DNA from 3 places in the Methylobacterium sp. Leaf93 genome. Region 2 is predicted to be linked to each of the others. Evidence: predicted binding sites of a transcription regulator. Region 2 holds the regulator's gene; each other region holds the start of a gene.
What was found. The regulator LexA, encoded in region 2, represses DNA repair genes until DNA is damaged. The targets are predictions, from matches to a motif close to TGTTCNNNNTGTGTTCNG.
Positions count from the first base shown of each region.

Region 1: the regulator LexA is predicted to act here: its motif matches at 1,003-1,020, upstream of ASF26_RS11655 (putative DNA modification/repair radical SAM protein).
Region 3: the regulator LexA is predicted to act here: its motif matches at 1,660-1,677, upstream of uvrA (excinuclease ABC subunit UvrA).

Region 1 is NZ_LMMS01000018.1:3,541-5,804, forward strand. It holds gene ASF26_RS11645 (TAXI family TRAP transporter solute-binding subunit) at 1-171, opposite strand, end outside; gene ASF26_RS11650 (RecX family transcriptional regulator) at 261-863, shown strand; gene ASF26_RS11655 (putative DNA modification/repair radical SAM protein) at 1,038-2,252, shown strand.
Region 2 is NZ_LMMS01000009.1:8,527-10,790, forward strand. It holds gene ASF26_RS07895 (GntR family transcriptional regulator) at 1-133, shown strand, start outside; gene lexA (transcriptional repressor LexA) at 550-1,287, shown strand; gene ASF26_RS07905 (ComEC/Rec2 family competence protein) at 1,281-2,264, opposite strand, start outside.
Region 3 is NZ_LMMS01000012.1:327,532-329,795, forward strand. It holds gene uvrA (excinuclease ABC subunit UvrA) at 1-1,441, opposite strand, end outside; gene ASF26_RS10120 (PAS domain S-box protein) at 1,773-2,264, opposite strand, start outside.

The sequences.
Region 1 (2,264 bases), on a different contig from region 2:
GGCATAGGTTTCGAGCAATTGCGCCTCGGCCCCGTCGCGCGGACCGACCGCCACGGTGAGCACCGTCGGGCGCGACAGATAGACCACGGCGGCCGCAAGGACGGCGAAGCCGAGGCCGAGCGCGACCAGGAGCCACTCGCGCTTCAGGAGGAATGCCGGCATGACATGCATGCGTCCTCTCGGGGTAAGACAGATAACCGGTTCACAGTCGAGACGAGGCGCCTCATGATCCTGAAACCTGTCCGAAGCGTGATGAACCGATGAGCGCTCGAAACGTTGCAGGGCGACCGACTGCATCCTCTCACGAGGCAAAACCCACGCCGCCGGTCACGGCCGCGTATCTGGAGCGCGTCACCCTACAGTATCTGGAGCGCTACAGCGCCTCCGTGGCGATGCTGCGCCAGACCTTGGAGCGCCGGGTCGCCAAGAGGTGCCGGCTCCGGGACGAAGACCCCGCCGCCTTCGCCGAGACCGTCGCCGCCATCGTGGAGCGCGCCCGTTCTTCCGGCCTCGTGGACGACGCCCGGTTCACCGCCGCGCGGGCGGCGACCCTGCGCCGGCGCGGGGCCTCCGCCCGCGGCCTCTCGGCCAAACTCGCCGCCAAGGGGGTCGACCGGACGCTGATCGCCGAAACCCTGGAGACCGAACGCGACCGGGGCGAGGAAGAGGGCACCAATGCTGAGGAGGTGGCGGCCCGCGCTTATGCCAAGCGCCGCCGTCTCGGCCCGTTCCGCCGCCCCGACCTCCGCGCCACCCACCGCGACAAGGATCTCGCCTCGATGGCGCGGGCCGGGTTCTCCTATGGATTGGCGAAGGCGGTCGTCGACGAGGAGGTGGATGCGGAGGACGGGCTCGACCGGTGATGGACGCCTCCCCGTGAGCCGTGGAGTGCTGTCGCCTGCGCTCGCCGCATGGACGACGAGGTCCATGCGGCCCTCTCCCCGCCCGGCGGGGAGAGGGGGAAAGCGCGCTGCGACATTTTCGGCCGCGCCCGACGAAAACTTGAACGAAACACGAACGACGCGCATGTCCCTGTCATGGACGAGACCCTCGCCAAGAAGCTGCGCATCCTGGCCGATGCCGCGAAATACGATGCGTCCTGCTCCTCGTCGGGGGCGCCGAAACGCGTGGCCGGCAAGGGCGAACTCGGCTCCACCACCGGCGCCGGCATCTGCCACGCCTATACGCCGGACGGGCGCTGCATCTCGCTCCTGAAGATCCTGCTGACCAATTACTGCCTGTTCGACTGCGCCTATTGCGTGAACCGGCGCTCCTCCAACGTCGCCCGCGCCAAGTTCACGGTCGAGGAGGTCGTGACCCTCACGGTGGAGTTCTACAAGCGCAACTACATCGAGGGGCTGTTTCTTTCCTCGGGCATCATCAAGTCGCCCGACCACACGATGGAACTGCTGACGCGGGTGGCGAAGTCCCTGCGGCGCGACCACGGCTTTCGCGGCTATATCCACCTCAAGTCGATCCCAGAGGCGAGCCCGTGGCTGGTGGAAGAGGCGGGGCTCTATGCCGATCGGCTCTCGATCAACCTCGAACTCCCCACCGATGCCAGCCTGCACCGGCTGGCGCCGGAGAAGAACGGCCCGGTCATCCAGAACGCGATGAAGCAGATCGGCGCCCGGATCACCGAGGCGAAGGCCGAAAAGCGCCGGTTCTCGCCCGCCGGCCAGTCGACCCAGGTCATCGTCGGCGCAGACACCACCACCGACGAGGCGCTGATCCGCAAGAGCGCCCTCCTGTACGGATCGTTCAACCTGAAGCGGGTGTATTACTCGGCCTTCAGCCCGATCCCCGACGGCTCCGCCATTCTGCCGCTGAAATCCCCGCCGCTCCAGCGCGAGCACCGACTCTATCAGGCCGATTGGCTGATCCGGTATTACGACTTCTCCGCCGACGACGTGGCGGATGCCGCCGAGGACGGCATGTTCTCCCTCGACATCGACCCGAAACTGGCCTGGGCCTTGAAGCATCGGGGGCGTTTCCCCGTGGACGTGAACGCCGCCGACCGGGAGATGCTGCTGCGGGTGCCGGGCCTCGGTGCGCGGGCCGTCGACAAGATCGTGAAGGCGCGGCGTCACACGCGGCTGCGCCTGGACGACGTCGCCCGTCTCACCTCCGGCCTCAAGCGCGCCCGCCCGTTCCTGATCGCCGCCGATTATCACCCGGGACCCGGCGGCACCGACCGGCTGGACCTGCGCGCCAAGCTCATCGAGCCGGCGCGGCAGCTGAGCCTGTTTTGATGGACCGTGATG
Region 2 (2,264 bases):
CTCGATCAAGGAACACGTGGCGATCATCAAGGCGCTCGAGGCGCGCGATGCGGAACTGGCCGAACGCCTCGTGCGCGAGCACGGCCTCGGGCTCGCTAGCCATGTGGAGAAGTACGGCGACTATCTCGACTGAACGGCATCGTCGCCGGTTTTTGGTCGCTGCGACCATCGAGGTCGGCGAATGAGCCAGGACATCCGGCTCCGGTCGGATTGAGGGTGCTGTATCGGCTCGCCGGTCCGTCGCTGCGGTCGAGCCGGATTCCCGATTCTCAGGCGAAGCCGGCAACCGGTGGCACCGTCTCTATTGAACGACCACGCCGGGGCGAACAGCCCTCGGGATCGGATGGTGTCGGGATCGAACGAACTTGCGAGGTGCGAACCGGCAGCCGAGTTCCGGTGCCGGGATGGCGGCGAATTTCAGCCGAGGAACAAACTCTACCATCGCGTTAACGGAACCCTTGCAGAACACTTCCAGAACGTCTACCGTGTTCGTGTTTTGTTTCGGCGGCGTTAGTCGCGGCCATTGGCTTCGGTGGAAGAGTGATCTGTATGTTGACGCGTAAGCAGCTGGATCTTCTCCAATTCATTCAGCAGAGAATGCAGGAGAGTGGCGTCCCGCCGTCGTTCGACGAGATGAAGGACGCACTCGATCTCAAGTCGAAATCGGGCATCCACCGGCTGATCACGGCCCTCGAAGAGCGTGGGTTCCTGCGGCGCCTGCCGAATAGGGCCAGGGCGATCGAGGTGATCCGGATGCCCGAAAGCCTGACCGGCGCCCCCGCGCCGAAGCCGGCTCCCGCTGGCGAAGTCCGCCGTTTTACGCCCAGCGTCGTCGAAGGCGGACGGTCCAAAGCGACGCCATCCATGCGCCAGCCCACGACCCAGGCTCAGGACGAGACCGGCCGGGCCATCACCATCCCAGTCATGGGCCGGATCGCGGCCGGTACGCCGATCTCGGCGATCCAGAATCAAAGTCACTCGGTCACGCTGTCTCCCGACTTCCTGTCGGGGGGCGAGCATTATGCTCTTGAGGTGCGCGGCGATTCGATGATCGAAGCGGGTATTCTCGACGGCGATCTGGTGGTGATCAAGAAGCAGGACACCGCGAATACGGGGGACATCATCGTGGCCCTCATCGACGATGAGGAAGCCACTCTGAAACGCCTGCGTCGTCGCGGTTCCTCCATCGCCCTGGAGGCCGCCAACCCCGCCTATGAGACGAGGGTGCTGGGTCCCGACCGCGTACAGATCCAGGGTCGCCTGGTCAGCCTCGTCCGCCGCTACTGAGGCCGATCCGAGGGCGTGTCCGGCAATAGGTCGCCTTCGTCTATCTCGGGATCCGATGGTTTCGCGATCTCGGCCGGTGTAGAGGGCACAGGCGAGGCATCACCCATGGCCCGTCGCCATGGAGCCCCGACGTTCGGTACGCGTGCCGATGTCGCGACAGGACCGTCCGGCCCGAAGCGAACGGCAGTCGCCCCCCGCTCCGCCAGGAACGCCCGATCGACGATGAGGCCGGCGCGGCATCCTTTGGGAGCGTCGCGGCGGGCTATGATGATGTTTGCCCTCTCACAATCCTCTGCAAAGGCCCGCTTGTCCTTGACGAGCGCCACGATGCGCCGCGTCTCCGTCCCTGCGGTGCAGCCGACCGTATCGCAACGGCTTTTCGTGGAGGCAGATATGGCACCGGCCTTCCGAGAATCGCCGTCCGCCTTGAGCCATTGTTCGAGGACGAACGCGGGCGGGTTTCCGAGGATGGCCAGTCGGCCGTCAAGGTCGCGCAGGGCCGCGCCCCCACCCTCCCGATCGATGTAGAGGTCGTAGCGCGGTGGTGTGGCGGCGAGGGCGACGCCGAGAGCGGCCGGAGCGAGTCCGATCCAGCGCAGCCCCGACACGGGGAGCGTCAGCAGGAGCAGGGCGAGGGCCAGCAGGCAGAGGGCCGTGCTGCCATAGGCCGGAACGACGAGGGTGGCGTGGCCAAACCCGCTGATCCACCCGGAGATCGTGAGCATCCCCCGTACCGCGAACCCCATGGCCCACCAGACCGGCTGATCGAGGGCAAAGGGATAGACGAGGATTCCGAGCACCGCCGCCGGCATCACCGCCAGAGATACGAGGGGCAAGGTCAGGGCGTTGCCGACGATGCCGAACGGCTGGACAGTCTGGAAATGATAGGTCGCGAACGGCGCCGTCGCGATCTGGGCCACCATGGTCGTCGCCAAGGTGCCAAGGACCGCGACGGCGAGGAACCGCCATGCGCGCCC
Region 3 (2,264 bases), on a different contig from region 2:
AGCGGTGCGCCTCGCGCACGGAAAGCGCGGTGACATCGCCGATGTCCTGCATGGCGACCTTCACCGCCAGGGCCTCGATCTTGAGACGCTTGCCGCCGCAGGAGGCGCAGGGCGTCTCGCTCATGAACCGGGCGATGTCGTCGCGGGACGCGTCGCTTTCGGTCTCCTTGTAGCGCCGCTCCAGGTTCGGGATCACGCCCTCGAACGGCTTGTTCACCTCGTAGGCGCGCATGCCGTCATTGTAGGCAAAGCGGATCGACTCGCGGCCGGAGCCGTAGAGGATCACCTTGTGCGCGGTCTCGGGAAGGTCCGACCAGGGCACGCTGGTCTTGAAGCCGTAATGTTTGGCCAGGGCGTCGAGGGTCTGGCCGTAATAGGGCGAGGTCGATTTCGCCCAGGGGCCGACGGCACCGCGCTTGAGGCTGAGCTTGGCGTCGGAAATGACCAGTTCGGGGTCGATCCGCATTTCGTGGCCGATGCCGCCGCAGGTCGGGCAGGCGCCGAACGGGTTGTTGAACGAGAACAGCCGCGGCTCGATCTCGGCGATGGTGAAACCGGAGACCGGGCAGGCGAAGCGCGACGAGAAGGTGATGCTCTCGCCCTCGGCCGGATCGGCGAATTCGATCAGCGCGATGCCGTCGGCCAGTTCCAGGGCGGTCTCGAAGGAATCAGCCAGCCGCGCGGCGATGTCGGCCCGGACCACGAGGCGGTCCACCACCACGTCGATATCGTGCTTGAGCTTCTTGTCGAGCTTGGGCGCATCGTCGATCGGGTAGTATTCGCCGTCGATGCGCAAGCGCTGGAAGCCCTTCTTCTGGAACTCGGCGATCTCCTTGCGGTACTCGCCCTTCCGGCCCCGGACGACGGGAGCGAGGAGATAGAGCCGGCTCTTCTCGGGCAGGGCCAGCACCCGGTCGACCATCTGGCTCACCGTCTGGCTCTCGATCGGCAGGCCGGTGGCGGGCGAGTAGGGGATGCCGACCCGCGCCCAGAGCAAACGCATGTAATCGTAGATTTCGGTCACCGTCCCCACGGTGGAGCGCGGGTTCTTCGAGGTCGTCTTCTGCTCGATGGAGATGGCCGGGGAGAGCCCGTCGATCTGATCGACATCGGGTTTCGACATCATCTCGAGGAACTGGCGGGCATAGGCCGAAAGCGATTCGACGTAGCGGCGCTGCCCTTCGGCATAGATCGTATCGAAGGCGAGCGACGACTTGCCCGACCCCGACAGGCCGGTGAAGACCACGAGCTTGTCGCGCGGGATCGTGAGATCGATGTTCTTGAGGTTGTGCTCGCGCGCGCCGCGCACGGCGATGACGCGACGGTCGGGGCTCCCCTCGAACAGCTTCTCGATCCGCGCCTCGACGCTCTCTTCCTGCGCCTGCGCCGCTTGGCTCTTCAGGCCCCGTGGTGTCTTGGCGGCGGCTTTTGCTTTGGCCATTGGGTCTCTTCGGCGGCAGGGCTTGAGCGGCAGGACTTGGGCGGCAGGACTTGGGCGGCAGGGCTTGCAGGAACGGGCAGTCGACAACGACGCTCGGCGGCGATCGTCTCCGAGACGTCATGCGGCGAGGTCGACGACGACGGCCCCGCCACCGGTCGCCATGTCGGGCGCACGGGCCGGGCGGGCAAGACGCACGCCACGCATATCCGTCACCCAGCTAGAACAAAAAGCGTACAGCCACAATATCGGCGTCGGATTTTGCCCACCGTCGGGACCAGACGAAGCTTTGAAGACCGAAAGGGCCACGCGAGCGGGACGCCTTTTTGGGCTGCTAGAAATTTCCCTGGAACCCCGAAAGCGGCGCCATGACCCGGCACACCAGGCCGTCCGGTTCGTAAGCGAGGGAGACCTCGCCGCCCACCGCGCCGGCGAGCCCACGCTCGATGAGGCGCGAGCCGAAGCCCTTCCGGGTCGGGGGATGCACGAGCGGGCCGCCGCGCTCGGACCAGGTGAGGTGGATCGTGTCGTCCTCGTCCGCCGCGACCACGCTCCACGCCACGGTGACGCGGCCGTCCGGCCGGGAGAGGGCGCCGTACTTGGCGGCATTGGTGGCGAGTTCGTGCATCATCAGGGCGAGGGACAACGCCGCCTTCGAGCCGATGACGATGTCGGGGCCCGACAGGTGGAACCGGCCGGGCTGCTGGTCGTCGTGCAGCGACAGGGCGCTCGTCAGCACCGCCGCCATCTCCGCGCTCTCCCGCTGTCCGGTCAGCAGGATGTCGTGGGCCTTGCCCAGGGCGATCAGGCGCGCGGCGAGGGCATG